Regions from separate parts of the Thalassospira sp. MIT121401 genome, predicted to be linked through region 1. Evidence: riboswitches for the same ligand, from Rfam matches in the RefSeq annotation. Region 1 holds a riboswitch; the other holds the start of a gene.
The links. A riboswitch is a leader RNA that binds a small molecule or an ion and turns the genes downstream of it on or off. The one in region 1 is predicted to bind S-adenosylmethionine.

Region 1 (10,115 bases):
AAGCCGGTGCCGCCTTTGCGACCACTTCCGGCAAAGGGAACGAACAGGTTTTTGATCGCCTTTTCGGGCAATCCGGGGCCATTATCCTTGATCAGAACATCAATGAAACTGCGCGACTGATCCGATTCGTCGCTTGTTTTTCCGGCAATCGGATTTGACCATGTGACAGTGACGATGTCTGCCCCCGCTTCGAGCGGGTTGCGGATCAGGTTGCTGAAGGCGCGAAACAGCATGTCATAATCTGCCTCAAGCATAACATCGTCGGGCAAATCGATGTCGATGCGCGCGGTGCAGGGTTCGGCTTTATCGCCAAGATCACGACCAGCGGCCCCATCCATCAGGTTTTCCGATTTCTGCAACAGAATCTGATCGCGGATCTCCTCGATCAGCTCAATCAGCGTGAATTTCGCCAGATCACGAGGTGCCGGGGTTTCGCGGGCAAAGGACAATGTTTGCTCACTGATATAAACCGCGCGCTCCATCGAAGACAGCAGTCGGGGCACAACTGCGCGGACTTCGTCATCCTGACTTTTGGCGAGCTGCTCTGTCATCAGCATCGATGTCGCCAATGCATTGCGCAAATCATGACTGATTTTGGTGGCCGCCGTTCCCAAAGCAGCCAGACGTCGGCGCTGATTGAGCATCGCCTGGATGTCTTGCTGCATGATGGCCAGCTCCTGACGGGCGACACCGATTTCATCATCGCGCAGACCCGGTGTGATCAGCGATGATTTGTCCTGGGGGTTTTCGCGAAACCGGATCATGTCATGTGTCAGTGTGCGCATTGGACGCACCAGCAACCGATTGAGGGCAAAATAGACCAGACCAGCCGTAAAGAACGAAATCATCAGCGACAGGCCAAACACCCGCCAGCCAAAATTGCGCATTGCCTTGGTCAGTGCTTTTTCATGAACCAGAATTTCAATTTCGAAATCCGGTGCCATTGACGGCATGCCGATGACACGCAGCATGCGGTCTTCGGTTTGTGCCAAGGTTGCCAGGCCTTCCATTACCGCCATCGGGATGGAAAAGTTGGTCAGATTGACGTTCTTGTCGACCTTGGCGGGCATGTCATCGCGTTGCAAAAGAAGCTTGCGGTCTTCGCGGCGCAGAATGACGGCCTCAATCCCGGCATTTGACAGCAGTTCCTTTTCAAGATCATCTGGGATCATCTGATCGGGGGTTGCTTCAAGCGCCAGGGCCGCGAGATAGCCGGAATCAAGATGTGCCTTGAGCCAGTCGACCCTGAACCGCGCAACGGACGGGGCAAAGACAAAGATCTCTGCAAGCATCACAAAACTGACCGTCAGCACCAGCAGGCGTGCGGAAAGCGATTTGGCCCATGGGGGCAATTTAAGATGCGGCCGTTCCATAAGGAGATGTTAGTCAGAGACCGTCAAAAAAGTACAGTGCTACAGAAGCTTGTTTGTCTTGATGACATCGGGCCGTTAGCCAAGCTTGAGAAGGAAACGAACAATTTTTCGGGTTCTTTCGCTAAACAGGCTGGGAGTGTACCAGGCACCGGCAACCCGTTTGGACAATTCACCAAGGGTCGGATACGGCGCGATCATGCCGGCAATCGCCCCGATTTTCATTTTCTGTGAAATCGCGAATGACCAGAGCCCGATCAACTCGCCGGCCTGACGGCCAACGATCCCGGCACCCAGAATGCGGCCTTTTGCGGTCGTGACGACCTTGATGAAACCGGTTGTATCTGCCTCGGCCCGGGCGCGATCATTTTCGGCATAATCCCATCGGACAACCCGGATACTGTCACCATATTTGGCACGCGCCGCGGTTTCGTTCATGCCAGCCTGGGCAAGTTCGGGCTGGGTATAGGTCACCCAAGGAACCGCATTGTAATTGACCTTGGCCGGGAGTTTAAACAAGGCATTTCGAATGACAATTCCGGCATCATATCCCGCCATATGGGTAAATTGCAGACCACCGGTTACGTCGCCAATCGCAAAAATCTTGCGGTTCGAGCTTCGCAGGCGTTCATCAACGATGATACCGGTTCGTTCATATTCAACACCTGCCTGCTCAAGGCCCAGATTTTCAACATTCGGCTTGCGTCCAGTGGCAAGCAGAAGGTGGCTGCCCTCAAGCGTGATTTCGATGCCGTCATGCTCAATGATGACACGAATGTTGTCACCGTTTGACTGGACTTCCTTGGTTTTGCTGCCTTCATACAGGGTGATACCGCTGGATTTGATATTGTCGCGGACCACAGACACCATGTCTGCATCGTCTTTTGGCAGAATGGACATCATTTCAATGACGGTCACCTTGGCGCCAAGTTGCTGATGGGCCTGTGCCATTTCAAGTCCGATCGGACCGCCGCCAATGACAATCAGATGTTCAGGGCAAACACGGTTTTCAAAAATATTCTCGTTGGTGAAATAGGGAACGGCATCAAGACCGGGGATCGGGGGCACTGCTGCGCGCGATCCGGTTGCGATGACAAAACGCTTCGCCTTGATTGTGCTGTCACCTGCAACAAGGTTGTCGGGGGCTGTGAATTTTCCTTCTGCCTGTATGACGTCGCAGCCCAGTTCTTCAAATCGTTCAACCGAATCATGGGGCGCAATGCCCGAAATTACCGAATGAACATGATCGATTGCCTGATCGAAATTGACGCTTACCGGGCCGGTTGAAATGCCAAACCGCGAAGCTTTACGTGCATTTTCGGCAGCATGACCCGCCGCCAGAAGGGCCTTGGAGGGCACGCAACCGGTATTCAGGCAGTCACCGCCCATTTTGCCCTTTTCGACCAGGACAACCTTTGCCCCCATTTGAACGGCCCCCGCCGCAACCGAAAGACCGCCAGACCCGGCACCAATGACGCAGATGTCGGTTTTGATCAATTTACTCATCTGAGCTGGCCTCATTCTTGGATTTGCGAAGTTTCTTGTAGGCAACCGGCAGCATCGCCAGAACAGCCAGGCCAATAATCGGGGTCAGAATTCGGGGTTCGAAAATGACGCCAAGATCGGGTGTCTTGCCCTGATCAAACAGGGCACCAAGACCGTCACCGATAGATGCGTAAACAAAGGTGCCCGGAATGATGCCAAGCAAGGTTCCCATGGCAAAGGAGCGCAATTTCACCCCGAGCAATGCCGGTACCAGATTGACAAGCCAGAACGGGAATATCGGGATCAGGCGCAAGACCATCAGATAGCTGAAGGCATTTTCGGAAAAGCCTTTTTCCATTTTCCGAATTGCACTGCCCGCCTTGTCATGCATGACATCGTAAAACGCGTATCGCGCGGCAAGATAAACGATGACAGCGCCAAGGGTCGCGGCACTGACGACATATGTGGTCCCGAGTACGGCACCAAACAAAAAGCCCCCGGAAATGGTCAGAATGGACCCAAGCGGCAAGGACAGGGCAACCGCAATCACGTAAATCGCCATAAAGCCCAGAATGCTGAGCACAGGTTTGCTGGCAACGAGGTCCTGCAACTGGTCGCGATTGTCACGTAACGTGTCAAAGGACAGCAAATCCAGAAGGCCGCTGCTCCAGGCGACAAGCAGGCCGCAAATCAGAACCACAAGTGGCAGCAACCGGCGCCAAAGCGGTTTGCGCGCAGCCTGATTCTGATCTGTATGTTCTGTTTTGTGGTCGGACACTGTTGGCGTCGCTGAACTGGTTTTGATCATATAATTCACGCTCTTGCATGGATCTGGTGACGGGGTGAAGAGCAAAACCCGATAAACAGGATTGCATTAATTTCGGCAAGATTAGAGCGAATTCTCGAAAGAAGCTTATGAACTGCTTTCACCATTGCGTGAGGAAATCGCGATCACCGACAAAGCATCAATGCAGACAAAGCTGCGCAGAAATCCTGATGGTCTGGTGCTTGACGTCGGGGAAATCTGGACGTATCGTCTGCGCATCGTGGGATTTGTCGACCGGCTTGCGGCCACGTAAAAAATCGCTAAAGAGGGGTAAAACGGCTTCGGCCCTGACCCATTCATGCCGGTCAGGGTTTTTTGTGCCCGGAACGCACCAATATCTTCGGGCATATTAGGAGCAAGACGATGACGACCGAAAAAAAGGCTTCCGATAACTGGCGTGCCGCGACCCGTTCCGTTCGTGGTGGTACCGCGCGCACCGGTTTCTCCGAAACGTCCGAAGCCATCTTTATGAATTCCGGATATGTGTATGAAACCGCCGCCGAGGCCGAGGCCTCCTTTGATGGCAGTGGTCCGGAACGCTATGTCTATTCACGTTTTGCCAATCCGACCGTGAACATGTTCGAGGAACGCCTTGCGTTGCTCGAAGGCGCGAAATACTGCCGGGCGACCGCATCTGGCATGTCGGCGGTGTGGAATGCGCTTGCGGCTTGTACCAAGGCAGGCGGGCGTGTTGTGGGTTCGCGCGCATTGTTCGGGTCTTGTGAATTCATCCTGACCACGCTTTTGCCCCGCTTTGGTGTTGAAACCGAACTGGTCGACGGTACGGATCACGCCGCATGGGAAGAAGCCCTTTCCAAGCCGGCCGATGCGGTCTTTCTTGAAACGCCGTCCAACCCGACCCTGGAAGTTCTTGATATCGCCTTTATCGCCGATCTGGCGCACAAGGCAGGTGCGAAAGTCGTGGTCGATAACGTTTTCGCGACCCCGATCCTGCAAAAGCCGATGGAACTGGGGGCTGATATTGTTGTCTATTCCGCGACCAAGCATATTGATGGTCAGGGGCGCTGTCTTGGCGGGGCCATCCTGTTTAACGACAAGGAATGGCATGACGAACACCTGACGACATTCCTGCGTCACACCGGGCCGAGCATGAGCCCGTTCAACGCCTGGGTGCTTCTCAAAGGTCTTGAAACACTTAGCCTGCGTGTGGACCAGCATATCCGCAATGCATCGGCATTGGCGGAATTCCTGTCGGAACAGCCGCAAGTGTCGCGCGTTATCTATCCGGGACTGAAAAGTCACCCGCAGCATGAACTGGCAATGAAACAGATGTCTGGTCGGGGCGGTGGATTGATCGCGATTGAGCTTGCCGGGGGCAAGAAAGCAGCCTTTTCGTTGCTTGATAACCTCAATCTGATTGATATATCCAACAATCTCGGCGATGCCAAAAGTCTGGCCACCCATCCCTGGACGACAACGCATCAGCGTGTCCCGGCCGAGGACAAAATCACGATGGGCATTACCGAGGGCATGCTGCGTTTGTCTGTTGGTCTGGAAGACATTGATGATCTGAAAGAAGATCTGCTGGCGGCCCTTTCCGTATAACGGATGGTGATACGGTAATCCTGATATCGGAACGGCCCGTACAATGTGCGGGCCGTTGCTTTTAGAAGGGTGTTTTGGCGGCCTGGCAGTAGCGGCGAAACTGTTTCGCAACTATTGTGACAGGCCACTGGTACTTCTTATGCAGACTGTCTACATATGGCTCATCAATTGTGATCTTGGCTGACAGAAGATGAATGGAACACATTTGGCCTGGAGACGTGCATGTATTCGACCGTAACCCACGACATCAAGGTTTCGGTGCAACCCGTATTCCTTGAGGATGAATCCGATCCTGATACCCATCGCTATGTTTGGGCCTATCGGATCGAGATTGAAAACCTCGGATCCAAAACCGTCCAGTTGCTTAGTCGCTACTGGCGGATTACGGATTCACGCGGGGAAACCCAGGAGGTCAAAGGCCCGGGTGTTGTCGGCGAACAGCCCGTCCTCGCAGGTGGGGAACGTTTCAACTATACCAGTGGTGCGCCACTGGCGACGCCAAGTGGCTTTATGGTTGGGACCTATGAGATGATGGACATGGACGGCAATCATTTTGATATTGCCATTCCTGCCTTTTCTCTGGACAGTCCCCATGGGCAACATACTGTGAACTGATATAAAAGCGGGTCAGGAGCCCCACCAAGCCGGGATTTATCCCGCACGGAAATGACAAAAGGATTTAGTATGTGCAGCGAACATAGCGCCGTGAAACGTCCAACACGCGAAGAAGCAGAAGATGCGGTGCGGACCCTTCTTCGCTGGGCGGGGGACGATCCCGACCGCGAAGGATTGCGTGGGACGCCCGATCGTGTGGTGCGTTCTTATGGCGAATTCTTTGCGGGCTACCAGCAGGACCCGGCCGAGATTCTGCGGCGGACTTTTGAAGAAACCGACGGCTATGACGAAATGGTTGTCCTGCGTGACATCCGCGTTGAGTCATATTGCGAACACCACATGGTGCCGATCATCGGTGTCGCACATGTCGCCTATCTGCCGCGTAAGCGCGTTGTTGGCATTTCCAAACTGGCCCGTGTTGTCGAAGTCTATTCCAAACGGTTGCAGATTCAGGAAAAAATGACAGCACAGGTCGCTAACACCATTCAGGAAGAGCTTGATCCGCTTGGTGTTGCTGTGGTGATTGATGCCAACCACCAGTGCATGAGCACCCGCGGCGTGCACAAAACCGGCGTATCAATGGTCACCAGCCGGATGCTCGGTGCATTCCGCGATGATCCGATTACCCGTCGTGAATTTTTCGCGATGATCGGTCGCTAATCGCGCCGATAGCACATTGAATGACAAAGGCCGCAGCATTTCGGGTGCTGCGGCCTTTTTATTGGCAGTGTCTTGCGACAGGCCTGTTGCCTATTCGCGGAAACTGCTGTGGCAGGATTTGCAGGTCCGCAATGCCGAGCCCAGCGCGCCCTTGAAGGCATCTTCCGAGCCGTTATTGGCTGCAACCGTTTTGAGTTCCGATGCACTGGTTTCAAGCTCGATGGCAAGGTCGTTGAATTTTGACCAGTCCGACCAGATATCGGCATGGGCTTCCGATGGCTTTCCGTCGCTGCCTTCCGGGAACAGGCTGGTGAAGTTTTCACCGGCGTGACGTTCAATGATTTCGGCTGATTGGGCGACCTTGGCCGGATCATAAGGCAATGTGCCTTTCATCATCGGGACCATGATCTTGACCTGCTGGCCGATGGCTTTCATGCCATCCATGCGTTCTTTGACAACGCCGCTCGCACCTTCATGGGCGATGGCGGCAATGCTGACCGTCATGGAAAGTGCCAGAGCGGCTCCTGCTAGAAATTTCAACTCTCTCGTCCCCTGTATTTCGACAATTGTTTTGGATAAAGGCGGTCTCTCTTAAACGCCAAATCGCTCAAGGATGTTTTCAACCGATCTGACATATGGCGCACCAAACAGGCGCACATGCACCAGTAACGGATAAAGATTATACAAATCCCTGCGTTCTTCAAAGAACCCTGGCGCGATTGGCAAAATTTCATGATATTGCCCAAAAAAATCCGGTCCCAGATCGCCAAACAGTGTCCCGAAGGCCAGCTCGATTTCGCGGTCACCGTAATAAATTGCCGGATCAATCAGGGCCGCAACCCGCCCATCCTGACACAGGATATTTCCGCCCCAAAGATCCCCATGCAGAAGCGAACTTTGTGGTTTGTCATCAATGAAATGATCGAGCCGCTGGATAAGGTGATCAATCCGCACAGTCAGCGATGCGGACAATTGCCCTTCGCGATGTGCTACCTGCGCCATGTGTCGCAGGCGATTCTCCCCGAAAAAGGTTACCCAGCTTTGCTCGAACCTGTTGGGCTGGTGTAATCCCCCGATCAGGGTGTCAAACGCAAGACCGAATTTCGGAGCAGTGACCTGATGCTGTGCGGCAAGCTGGATGGCCAGATCACGCTGAACGCTTTGTGACATCCGGTTGTCATTGGCGACATAGGTCATCACCAGACAGTCTTGGTCAGCATGAATGACATCAGGACAGGCAATCGGGGAATGTTTCGCGAAATAGCGCAACATTTCTGCCTCTGTCTCAAGGTCGCCTTTCCCGCTGCTTGCAATCTTTGCGACAACTGATCGGCCATCGCTCAGATCCAGCCGGATGACCTCGGCAAAGGAACCGCCAGACATGCGGGTAATCTGTTTGACCGGGCAGCCGGTCAAACGTTCAATCAGCGATGTTGCGGCATTTCTGTCCATCTTTGGTGGCTGTGTTACAAGCCGTGCTGTTTACGGATATGGGACAACAGATTGTTTGACGTTTCTTCGATCATGTCGAACACGCGGATAAACCCGTTGCTGCCACCATAATACGGATCAGGGACACTTTGCCCGGCCATTTCGGGGTGGTAATCCAGAAACAGCTCGATGCGATGTTGATGTTCCGACGGGGCCTGACGACGCATGTCGCGCAAATGGCCATCATCCATCGCCAGAATGTAGTCGAACTGTATATAGTCGCTTGGCTTGATTTTGCGGGACCGGATATCGTTCAGATCATAGCCGCGGCTTTCGGCCATTTCCCGTGATCGGGGATCTGGCAATTCACCAACGTGATAGGCAGACAACCCGCAGCTATCAATGCCGATTTGGTCGGAAAGTCCCGCCTGGTCAACAATTTTACGGAAAACCCCGTCTGCGGTGGGGGACCGACAAATGTTGCCGGTACAGACAAAAAGAACCTTGATCACGCCATATGTCCGTTAAATGTGAATTCGGAATGGCCCAGACTGACATGCACGGGCGGTTCGGGCAATATGTGGCGTTCCGCCATATGCTCATCCTGTATCCGTCATCTGTCCTTTGCTTGTCTGGCTGATTGGAAGTCCTGATGAAGATGCTGTTATGTAACAGCTTCGTGACATTTTGGATCGTGCGCTGACAGTGCAATCAATAGTTTGTATGATCGCGCCAAACTTGGAATTTTGGCGTGTTTCGATGCAGGAATTTGTTTCTTTCGGATTGCATGTTGCCCTGATCCGGCAATTGGCCTGGTTGCCGCGCGGGTATGATCTGGTCCCGGCGGGCACCGTTGTCACATCTGCCAAGCTGCGCAGCATCATGCTCGCGCTCGAAGAATCAAATGGTCCGGCGGTTCTGGTGCGCCTTGGTCGGCATCTCGCTGCCAAGGAACAGGAGCCGATCCTGACAATGTTGCGTCATTCGGCAACACCGGCGGTCATTGCCGACCGTTGGCGCCGTCTGGAAGGTTATTCCCACGCCCGTGCACGCAGCGAATTTTCAATTACCGGAAAATCCATGAGCATCCATCGCGGTGTTGTGCGCGGACAGCCGCCTGCACGGGTTGAAAACCTTCTTCTTCAGGGATTTTTAATCGGCCTTCTCGAAGCTGTCGGTGCCGAAAATATCGACAGCACGATTTTGCCAAGCCATGGCCCCGCCATCCGTGTCATGCGCAAGGGCCGGATCAATAACAAGCTCGACTTTACCGGTCGCGGGCTTCGTTTCCGCATCAACTGGAACAGTTTTGAGCCGGTCTCTTCGTCCTATCCTTTCTTGGCCAATATGCCCGGAACCGCGCCGGCAATTGGTGCGCAACGACCAATTGTCAGGCAACTTTTTGCAATCCTTGAACAGGATATCGGACGCAGCTGGACAATCGACGAAGTCGCTGCGGCACTTGAAACATCCGGCCGCACGTTGCAGCGACGCCTGCAACAGGCCAGCAGTCGGTTCTCTGATATTTTGCGTTTGGTCCGCGTGCGCGAAGCATGCCGGCTTTTGTGTGGTACGACCCTGTCGGTTGGGGAAATCGGCTTTTGGTGCGGCTTTACAGACAATGCGCATTTTTCCCGGGATTTCAGACGCTTGATGGCAATGCCACCATCTGTTTATCGCGAAGCAAGCATCGGGCATGCCGGGCTCACACGGGCATAGGAACAGCACAAACTTGTCGATTGCAGGGATCTGGTTGTACCGCTGTGGCGCGCGCATCTCATTGACCTGACTGATCGCGTTGGGTATCAGCACCAAACAGACGGCGCGAACCTTATCCCGCTTGTATTTACGAGGCTGCCATGACCGACGCACTGAGTTCTGCCAACCAATATGCCGGCTTTTTGCCGCCGCGTTTTCATGACCGGCCAGATGCCGATGACGTAATGGTCAAGACCTGGGTGGTTGGGGATGCATTGCCTGACCATCTGGTACCCGACATTCCATCCGCACTATCCCTTTTCTTTGATCTGGTTGCGCCATCTTGCGAACGTGCCGGGGCATCGGGATTTGCCATGCTTTGGCTTGACCGCCACCCCCATGAACAACCGGGATGGCGGCTTTCGATCGGTCATGTTGGCGATGTAGATGCACTGGAACAGGCG
Region 2 (10,115 bases), 2.1 Mb from region 1:
GAGCGAGTCCGAACCATGGACCGAGTTCGCTTCGATGGATTCTGCAAACTGCTTACGGATGGTGCCTTCCTCGGCGTTTGCCGGGTTGGTTGCACCCATAACTTCGCGGTAGGTCGCGACAGCGTTTTCGCCTTCCAGAACCTGGACGACGACCGGGCCGGAGACCATGAAGTCTACCAGCTCACCGAAGAACGAACGTTCTTTGTGAACTGCATAGAAACCTTCAGCCTGAGCGCGGGTCAGAGCGACGCGCTTCTGTGCGACAATGCGCAGGCCAGCTTCTTCGATGACGGCGTTGATTTTGCCGGTCAGGTTGCGGCGCGTTGCGTCCGGCTTGATGATCGAAAGAGTGCGTTCGACAGCCATTGGTTTCACCTAGCTACTTTAAAAATTTCGTTACCCCCCAAGAGGGCTTCCAAAAGGGCCTGCGGAACATAAAGGAGCCATACATAAGCACTCCCTTATCATCCACAGACCCAAAGGTTGGCGCTATATAAACGGGGTTGAAGCGCAACGCAACAGATAGTTCTGCCCGCGCAATACAGACTTGCAGTAGCTGCATTGACCTCAAAACCATCACGAAAATGCGCAAAAACGCATAAAACTGCGATTTTCCCGTCGGTTACTTTGTCACCCCCGGCCGCCAATTTCCGCCGGTTACAGTTTCAAGAAACCTTGCTTCAAATCGTACTCTGCCCTATTGAAAGCACAGAAATCCTTGCGATTCCCCCGGATCAAGGCGGGAAAGACCGGGAAACCCGATACCCAAGATCAAGAGAACGACCGATAAAATGCTGCAAATTACCGATCTCACCTATCGTATTGGTGGCCGTGTCATTCTTGACCAGGTTTCCCTGACCATTCCCGATGGCCACAAGGTCGGCCTGATTGGCCGCAACGGGGCGGGTAAATCCACCCTTTTGAAACTGATTTCCGGTGAACTGGCCACCGATGGCGGCGACATTCGCCTGTCCAAGCGGGCGCGCATGGGGGTTGTCTCCCAGGAAGCCCCGGCAGGCAGCCGTTCGCTGATTGAAACTGTTCTGGCTGCGGATACCGAACGCGCCAGCCTGCTTGAAGAAGCCGAAACAACCACCGATCCCCATCGCATTGCCGAAGTCCACACCCGTCTTGCCGATATTGATGCCCATACCGCCGAGGCACGCGCGGCATCGATCCTTTCGGGTCTGGGCTTTGATGCCGATGCCCAGCAACGCCCGTGTGATGATTTTTCCGGCGGCTGGCGGATGCGTGTCGCACTTGCCGCGACCCTGTTCCTTCGCCCGGACCTGCTGCTGCTGGATGAACCGACCAACCACCTTGATCTCGAAGCCACCATCTGGCTTGAAAACTATCTGATCAACTATCCCGGCACGATCATCCTGATCAGCCATGATCGTGATCTTTTGAATCGCGCGGTCAAATCGATTGCCCATCTGCATGACGGCACCGTCACGCTGTATGGCGGCAACTATGACAAGTTTGCCAAGACACGGCGCGAACAGATGGAACTGGCTTCCAAACAATATGAAAAGCAGATCGCCCAGCAAAAGCATCTGCAATCCTTCATCGACCGCTTCCGCGCGAAGGCCAGCAAGGCCAAACAGGCGCAAAGCCGTGTCAAGATGCTTGAAAAAATGGGGCCTGCGATCCCGGTGGTCGAAGACCGCGGCATTACCTTTGACTTCCCAAGTCCCAAGGAACTGCCACCGCCCCTGATCAATATCCATAATGGCGAAGTTGGCTATGAACCGGGCAAACCGGTATTGCGCAATATCAGCCTGCGCATTGATATGGATGACCGCATTGCTCTTCTGGGTGCCAACGGCAACGGTAAATCGACCCTGGCGAAATTGCTCTCGGACCGGCTTGAACTGATGGCCGGTGAAAAGACCGCCTCAAGCAAACTGCGCATCGGCTATTTTGCCCAGCATCAGACCGACGAACTGATCGGTGAACAGACCCCCTATCAGCATATGGCGGCCCTGATGCCCGATGCGATCGAAAGCAAGGTGCGCGCGCAACTTGGCCGCTTTGCCTTCGAAGGGGACAAGGGCGACACCAAGGTCAAAGACCTTTCGGGTGGCGAAAAGGCACGTTTGCTGTTTGCGCTGATGACCCTTGATGCACCGCATATGCTGATCCTTGATGAACCGACCAACCATCTTGATATCGACAGCCGCGATGCGCTGAACCATGCGCTTAACGCCTATGAAGGTGCCGTAATCATCATCAGCCACGATCCCTATCTGATCGAAGCCTGTGCCGATCGTCTGGTTCTGGTGGCCGATGGTACGGTAACCGCCTTTGACGGCGACGTATCGGAATATCGCCAGTATCTTCTCGATCGTGCGCGTGCCGAACGCCGGGCCAACAAGGCCGGCGAAGACGATGCCAATGGCAAGGACGCCAAACGCGACCGCAAAGCCGAACGCCAGCAGGCCGCCGAAAAACGCAAGGCCGCCGCCCCGGTCAAACGCGCGATCGAAAAGCTCGAATCCCAGATGGAAAAATTGTCCGCGCGCAAGGCCGCAATCGAAACCGAAATGGCCGACCCCAAACTTTATGAGGCCGCCAATGGCCAGAAGCTCGGCGACCTTCAAATGGAACTGGGCAAGATCGAAAGCCAGCTTGGCGACATCGAAATGCAGTGGATGGAAAAGCAGGAAGAATACGAAACGCTTGTTGCGTAACCTTTGTGGGTCACCCTCACATCCCAAGCCAAACCAAAAAAGACAGGCTCTATCAGCCTGTCTTTTTGTTTAATCCCGGCATTGTCCGCTGATGGCTTAATGCAGTGCCCTTGCCGCGTCACTGCCCTTTGCCTTGCGCACGCGCTTTTGCTGATACATTTTTTCATCGGCAAATCCGATCAGCGCGATCGTTTCGTTGCAATCCCCGGGATAGACAGCAATCCCGATGCTGGCCCCGACCGTGATGCTAAGGGCATCAATCTCAATCGGGCGCTGGATCGATGCCGCGATTTTCTGGGCCACCCATTCGGCTTCATCACGTCCGTTCACCGCATCGGCAATCACCGCAAATTCATCCCCGCCCAGTCGGGCAACCGTATCGCCCTGACGCACGGTATTCTTGATGCGTTCACCGACCTTGCGCAGGACCTGATCGCCGATTTCGTGCCCATAACGGTCATTGACCGGTTTGAAACCATCCAGATCAATATAAAGAAGCCCGATCGAATGGCCTTCGTTTTCCGCATGACCACAAGCAACTTCAAGCCGGTCTTCAAACAGCAACCGGTTGGGCAACCCGGTCAGGGCATCATGATTGGCCTGGCGCCACAATTCCTGTGCGTTTTCCATGTGGCGTGAAATGTCAAAACCCATCTCGACGAAATTGACATCCGATGTTGTCGGATCGGTAATCGCGCTAACCACGACATTGGAATAAAAGAAATCCCCGCTTTTGCGGCGATTGCGCACTTCGCCTTCCCAGGTGCCATTGGCACGCGCCGCCATCAGGATCTCGTCGAGTGCCTCGGCATTTTCGCGCTGGGCACGCAGGAATGATAACGGCTTTCCGATTGCCTCGTTTGGCAAATATCCGGTCATCGCGGTAAAGCCCGGATTGACCTTAAGGATCGTGCCCGTGTCATCGGCGACAACCACACTGTTTTTTGATGCCCGCAGAACCTGTTCGGATAAGCGCGCGTCAAAGCTTGCAACGATCTGGTTCTGACGGGTCCAGGCATAGGCCGCACTGCCGATCGCAATCAGGAAAATGAACGCGGTCGAAACAATCGTCAGCGTGTCACGTTCGGGCGACAGCAACTGTTCAAGCACGTCATTGGGCAACCGTGCCCCGACATACAGGTTCAGCCGGCTGCTTTTTTCCTGATCACTGCCAAAGATCACCGACAGGGACCGGTTGGAATTGCGGGCCAGAAGAAGATCGGAAACATCAAGCCGCTGGACCGAATAGAAACCGCTATCAACCCGGAAACTTTGCAATCCCAGTTGCATGCTTTCCCAGGCCTTCGGGTAACGGTCACCGATCACCGCGGGCATCCCGGTCAGTTCCTCGGCCCAGTTTTCGCCCGGCTTGCCGCCCAGCATCCAGCCGCCATCGCCATCCAGAACAAACGGCTCTGCCCCGTCAAGTTTCAGCGACTTGACCACTTCTTCAAGTGTCGATGCCGCCCGAAGGTTCAAGACCACAACGCCATGGCGTTCCCCGAACCGGTCAAAGACCGGTGCCGACAGCCGGATAACCGGCTTGATCGGCTTTTCGATCTGGCCAAACTCCTCGTTCAGATCGACACCCGATATATAGATCGTCCCGCGCGGCGCATTGCGGGCCAGCTGGAAATAGGGTCGTTCGCTTTTGTTCTGAAGTTCGCGTCTGGGCACGGCAAACGGAATGCCGCTGCCGTAATTGACGCGCACGATTTCCATACCGTCATTGTCAAGCAGCCTGATCTGGTCATAAATCCCCCGCCGCAGCGAAAAGACCGCAAACTCGTCCGCCACCTGATCAAGACTGGCCGTTCCGGCGATCACCGCATCGATCTGCTGGCTTTCTGACAGGATCAAAAGATCGGAAACCACGATATCGATGCGTTCGCGCAATACTGATATCGACTTTTCCAGTGCATAACGCTGATCATCAGAAATGACCTTTTCGCGCACGGCACTGCCTTCCCATGACAGCAACCCGACGACAGCCAGGAACACGGCACTCAGCGGTGCGAAACACACCAGAAATGACTTCACATGACCGAATCTGATCATCGCTTTCCCGCTGTTTGATGAACCATTTTCCAAGCCATTTCTGGCTGGCACCGTTATGGAAACCCTATTCATAACAATGATTTCAACAAATCATAACGCATCAACCGGCATTCGCATACCGCTTGTCGGGTTGATCACACGATATTGTCTCCATGCCCCGGCACCCTGACGCCACAATCGCGCAATGACGATACCGCGCATTGGCCAATCATCCTGACATGATCCTGTCAGCAGCCCCCTGCTACCTTTCCCCCATCACAACCTTTATTCATCAGGCAAGGCCCCCATGACACTCATGACACCCATGACTTATGTTGAAAACCTCTGGCTCTTTTTCGTTCTGCTGTCGGGCATCATTATCGTGCCTGGCATGGACATGTTTTTTGTCATTGCCAATGCGCTGACCGGCGGGCGGCGTGCCGGGCTTTCGGCCACCGCCGGCATCATGCTGGGCGGTGTTTATCACACCCTGCTTGGCGCGATTGGCATCAGCGCCCTTCTGGCGATTGCGCCATGGCTTTTGAATGTCATGCTGTTTGCCGGTGCGGCCTATATGATCTGGATTGGTGTAACCCTGATCAAAAGTGCCATCACGGTCGGGGCCATCCGGGCAGCCAGACCGTCTTCACTCTGGATCGCCTTTCGCCAGGGCATGATTACCTGCATGCTCAATCCCAAGGCCTATTTGTTTATTTTCGCCGTCTACCCGCAATTCATCCGTCCGCAATACGGACCACTTTGGTCACAGGCACTGGTAATGGGGATCATGACGGCGGCGGTCCAGCTTGCTGTCTATGGCGCACTCGCATTTGCGGCGGGCACAAGCCGCACGCTGATCACCGGCAACCCGACCGCAACCATCTTCATCGGTCGCGCCGCCGGGGCATTATTCATCGGCGTCGCCCTTCTGACCGCCTGGCAGGGCGCAATGACCCTGAACTGAACTGAAATGAACTGAACTGAACTGAACTGGGCTGGGCTGGACTGAACCAAGCCGTGCCGGACATCCCAAGCTTGCAGGCTGAACTGAAAGGCATCGGGCCGATCCTAGTCCGTGTCCGAGTGCGGGTCAGGCTGGGATCGGACTCAAGAGAGCTGAAGCACGCCTAAATGGGCAGAAATGGATATAAACACCCTAAACTGGCCGAAGCCCTGACGCCGCACTCCAAATCACCGTCCCTGCCCTTCCCCGACCGATCCAGCCGTGGTCTGTCGTAAGTCATCCTGATCAGAGATAAGACAGGATGATGTCAAATGACATGTAGACCGGACGACGCGATCCGGTACGGATCACGCGGATGGTTAGAACGTAAAACACCCGCGAACCGGATTGGCGCGCGGGTGTTTTGACTATTCAGCCAGATTTAATAATCAGGCTGATTATTCAGTAATTTTAAAGACCGGAAGCACCGAACCTTCGTATTTGGTTTCGATGAACTGACGGATCGCATCATCGTGATAGGATTCAACCAGGGTTTTGACCCACGGTGCGTCCTTGTCCTGGGTGCGGGTGACGATCACGTTGGCATACGGGCTGTCATTGCCTTCGATCGCGATCGAATCCTTGATCGGGTTCAGACCGGCTTCAAGCGCGTAGTTGGTGTTGATCGCCGAGGCATCAAGATCCGCCAGCGAACGCGGCAACTGTGCTGCGTCCAGTTCGACAAAGCGAATGTTTTTCGGGTTTTCAATCACGTCAAGCGGGCTGACAACCAGACCGACAGACGGATCAACCTTGATCAAGCCCTGTGCCTGCAGCACCAGAAGCGCACGACCGCCATTGGTCGGGTCATTCGGGATACCGATTTCGGCACCGTCTTCAAGCTCGTCCAGGCTTTTGATCTTGTCGGAATAAATGCCCATCGGGGTCAGGATGTTGTAACCGACAACGGCCAGGTCATAGCCACGATCCTTGATCTGGTTGTCCAGATACGGCTTGTGCTGGAAGCTGTTGGCCTGAAGGTCGCCATCATCAAGCGCCTGGTTCGGAATGACATAATCCGAGAAGCTGACGATTTCGATATCAAGGCCCTTGGTCGCCGCAACCTTGACGACTTCTTCCATGACTTCTTCATGCGCACCCGGGGTAACGCCGATTTTGATTTTTTCGTTGGCAAGTGCCTGACCGGTCAGGGCCGATGCCAGAACGGCCGCAGCCGTCAGTTTAAGCAGAAACCGCATTGTAAAAACTCCTTGTTTTCGCTGTTTTTTGCGGGAATTTCAAAATATGAGGGTTCCTCATATATTCCGTTTGTCGGCTTTGCGCGCCATCCAGTCGCCGGAGCTTTGGACCGCCTGCACAACCACAATCAGGGTAATCACCACAGCCGCCATCACATCGGGGCGGAACCGCTGATAGCCATACCGAATGCCAAGATCACCAAGACCACCGGCACCAACCGCACCGACCATCGCCGAATACCCGATCAGGGTGACAGCGGTCAGGGTCAGGCCATGAATAATGCCGGGCAAGGCTTCGGGCAGAAGCACCTTGGTCACGACCTGAACCGGGCGGGCGCCCATGGCCTGGGCAGCTTCGATCAGGCCGCTATCGACTTCGCGAATGGCGCCTTCGATGATGCGTGCGATGAACGGGATCGCCGCCACGGTCAGCGGGACAATCGCCGCAGATGTGCCGATCGAGGTGCCGACGACAAACCGGGTAAACGGAATGATCGCAACGGCCAGAATGATGAAGGGCACGGAACGGGTCGCATTGACGATCGGGCCAAAGATGCGCTGGAACCAAAGGGCTTCAAACAGCTCCCCCCGGCCGGACGTCGCCAGAAGCACGCCAAGCGGCAACCCCATCGAGGTGCCAAGCGCCAAGGCAGCCGCCACCATATAAAGGGTTTCGCCGGTTGCCTGAAGCAAGATCGGTGCGAGTGTTGAAAACATGATTAACCCTCCTGCCCGTTGGATTGGTCGCTGGATTGACCGGCGCGAAATTCGACAAATTCATCGGCCAGAAGCGATTTGGTGGTGTCATGGGCCGGGTTGGCAAAGATGCCGTCAACCAGTCCTTCTTCGACAATCACCCCGCCATCCATCACCGCCACACGATCACAGAGCGCCTTGACCACCGCCATTTCATGGGTGATCACCACCATGGTCAGACCAAGGCGTTTGTTGATGTCCTTAAGCAGATTAAGGATCTGACGGGTGGTTTCCGGATCCAGGGCCGAGGTGACCTCGTCACACAGCAAAACCTTCGGGCTTGATGACAGCGCGCGTGCAATGCCGACGCGCTGTTTCTGGCCACCGGACAGTTCGGCTGGATAACGGTCACGCTTTTCCTCAAGCCCGACCAGCGGCAACAGCGGATCGACGGCTGCGGCAATCTCGGCCTTGCTGGCACCGGCCAGTTCAAGCGGCAATGCGATATTGTCATAGACCGTGCGCGACGACAGAAGATTGAAGTGCTGAAACACCATGCCCAGCTGACGCCGAAACAGCGGCAGGTCACGGTTGGAAAGCTTGGTAACGTCGGTGCCATCCACAATCACCGAACCCGAAGTCGGCGTTTCAAGCAGGTTGATGCAACGGATCAGGGTGGATTTCCCGGCACCGGAACGGCCAATGACACCAACAATCTCGCCGGCTGCGATATCAAGATCGATACCGCGCAGCGCCGTATGTTCGTCACTGCCACGTCGTGCAGGATAAGTCTTCTGGACGTTCGAGAGCCTGATCATGGACCTCAACCTTTCCGTAGATACAAAAAAACCGCCGCGGCTTCACCGAGGCGGTCGTACATACGGAGCATATACGCCCTCTCGCTTTAGCCGCATTTTTATCGCGCCCGCAAGCTGAGGAGCAAATCGGCGCGTTCGATGTAACCTGTGTACCCCACTGAACGCAGTTCATCAATGGCAATGATCATGCATTTTACGCATGGCTTTTATGATCGGCAAATATACAACACTAAAATTTTGTTTAAATAACCTCGCCGCCACGGCATCACAAATGCCCGCTTCCCTCGTCTAGTTCTGGTCAACATCAATGCGGGATTGGACAGATGGCCTATGCCGACCGGATCAGTGACCTTGCCAGAACCCTGGCGCAATACCCGACCGTGGTAACGGTAACGGGCAACAAGGTTGATGTACGCACCAAGGCACAGCTTTCAACACTGTCCTCGGAAACAGCGTCGCTGCAAAAGCTCGCCGCCGAAGGGGACACTGCCCTTGTCAGTGGCAAATGCCCGGATGCCGCCAACCTGTCATCGCGCCTGCAATCCGGCGCCGGTCAAATCGCAGCCACCCTGTCTGCCTTTGGCGCACAGGATGCAGAACGCCTGAAATCCATGAGCATCTTCAGCAAACAGAAATTCGATGCCAGCGCCACGTCACGCTATCAGGCAGAGAAACGCTTTGCCGATGAAGTCAACAGCCTGCTGACCCAGGAAGCACAGGCGGTCGCGAAGTTGGAAAGTGGCACCAAGCCAGCTCCCACACCGCAGCCCGATCCAAAACCCCAGCCCCAACCAACCCCACAACCAACACCAAAGCCGGAACCGACGCCCACACCGACACCCGGCCTTGAACCTGTCCCAGAACCTGCACTTCAAACAGTAATCGATGAGGTGCCGGGATATTTGCGCACATCAGTGCCAATGTCGGTCGCGCAATACGATGACGCTGAGCTTGCGAGCAAAGCCGCTGTGGCGACGAAGGCCGCGTTGACACTCGGCGTCAAGACGGGACAGGGCATTCTTGATTATTGCGAAATCTATTTCAAAGACGGGCCGGACATATTCGACCAGTCAAAAGCGCCTGCATGGGCTTCTGAAATACTTGCCGACACATCACTGGGGACGGTGGATGACCGGCTCGCCATCCTGTTGAATGCAAGCATCGCCCAGCGCCTGTCAGCCGAAAGCGACATTTCATCGCCCATGCAATCTGAAGACACTGCTCCCGGGAAGGAGGGCTAAATGGCACGATATTCACTTCGCCTGACGGCACCGGATGGCAACTATCCATTCAATATTGTTCGCGTCACCCTTACCCGGAACGGTGGCCAATCTGTCTGGAACGCGACCTTTACACCTTTGGCACGCACCCTGGACCGCGCTTTTGATCTCGACAATGGCAATTGGGTTTTGAAGGTTTCAGGTGCCGGATTTATCCCGGTTGAAGAAGCTTTCCAGGTAACAGGTCCGGATATAAACAAGGCAGTTTCACTGGCCGTAGCCTATTTCACGCTTCACACTGATCGGGATCGTGACGGTGTTGTTGACCCCGATGCGGGCCCCATAAATCGGTCAAATCCGCCTGCCATTACATTTGGCACAGCAGGCGTTGGCGCAATCATCCCGGTTAATTGCAATTCTGATGGGTCAAACACGGCCCCCGGCTATGC

Region 2: linked by a shared signal. The riboswitch ahead of SIB88_RS09605 (methionine ABC transporter ATP-binding protein) and the one ahead of metZ (O-succinylhomoserine sulfhydrylase) in region 1 are both predicted to bind S-adenosylmethionine.

The regions. Positions count from the first base shown of each region.
Region 1 is NZ_CP138926.1:9,325-19,439, reverse strand. It holds gene SIB88_RS00095 (sensor histidine kinase) at 1-1,373, opposite strand, end outside; gene SIB88_RS00090 (dihydrolipoyl dehydrogenase family protein) at 1,449-2,876, opposite strand; gene SIB88_RS00085 (TVP38/TMEM64 family protein) at 2,869-3,633, opposite strand; SAM riboswitch at 3,892-3,966, shown strand; gene metZ (O-succinylhomoserine sulfhydrylase) at 4,045-5,247, shown strand; gene apaG (Co2+/Mg2+ efflux protein ApaG) at 5,470-5,862, shown strand; gene folE (GTP cyclohydrolase I FolE) at 5,932-6,522, shown strand; gene SIB88_RS00065 (c-type cytochrome) at 6,613-7,062, opposite strand; gene SIB88_RS00060 (fructosamine kinase family protein) at 7,114-7,974, opposite strand; gene SIB88_RS00055 (low molecular weight protein-tyrosine-phosphatase) at 7,989-8,465, opposite strand; gene SIB88_RS00050 (helix-turn-helix transcriptional regulator) at 8,713-9,672, shown strand; gene SIB88_RS00045 (hypothetical protein) at 9,813-10,115, shown strand, end outside.
Region 2 is NZ_CP138926.1:2,100,341-2,110,455, reverse strand. It holds gene ndk (nucleoside-diphosphate kinase) at 1-366, opposite strand, end outside; gene SIB88_RS09630 (ABC-F family ATP-binding cassette domain-containing protein) at 792-2,693, shown strand; gene SIB88_RS09625 (diguanylate cyclase domain-containing protein) at 2,790-4,751, opposite strand; gene SIB88_RS09620 (LysE family translocator) at 5,038-5,694, shown strand; gene SIB88_RS09615 (MetQ/NlpA family ABC transporter substrate-binding protein) at 6,132-6,932, opposite strand; gene SIB88_RS09610 (methionine ABC transporter permease) at 6,990-7,649, opposite strand; partial or broken gene SIB88_RS09605 (methionine ABC transporter ATP-binding protein) at 7,718-8,446, opposite strand; SAM riboswitch at 8,512-8,589, opposite strand; gene SIB88_RS09600 (hypothetical protein) at 8,770-9,687, shown strand; gene SIB88_RS09595 (protein-arginine deiminase family protein) at 9,688-10,115, shown strand, end outside.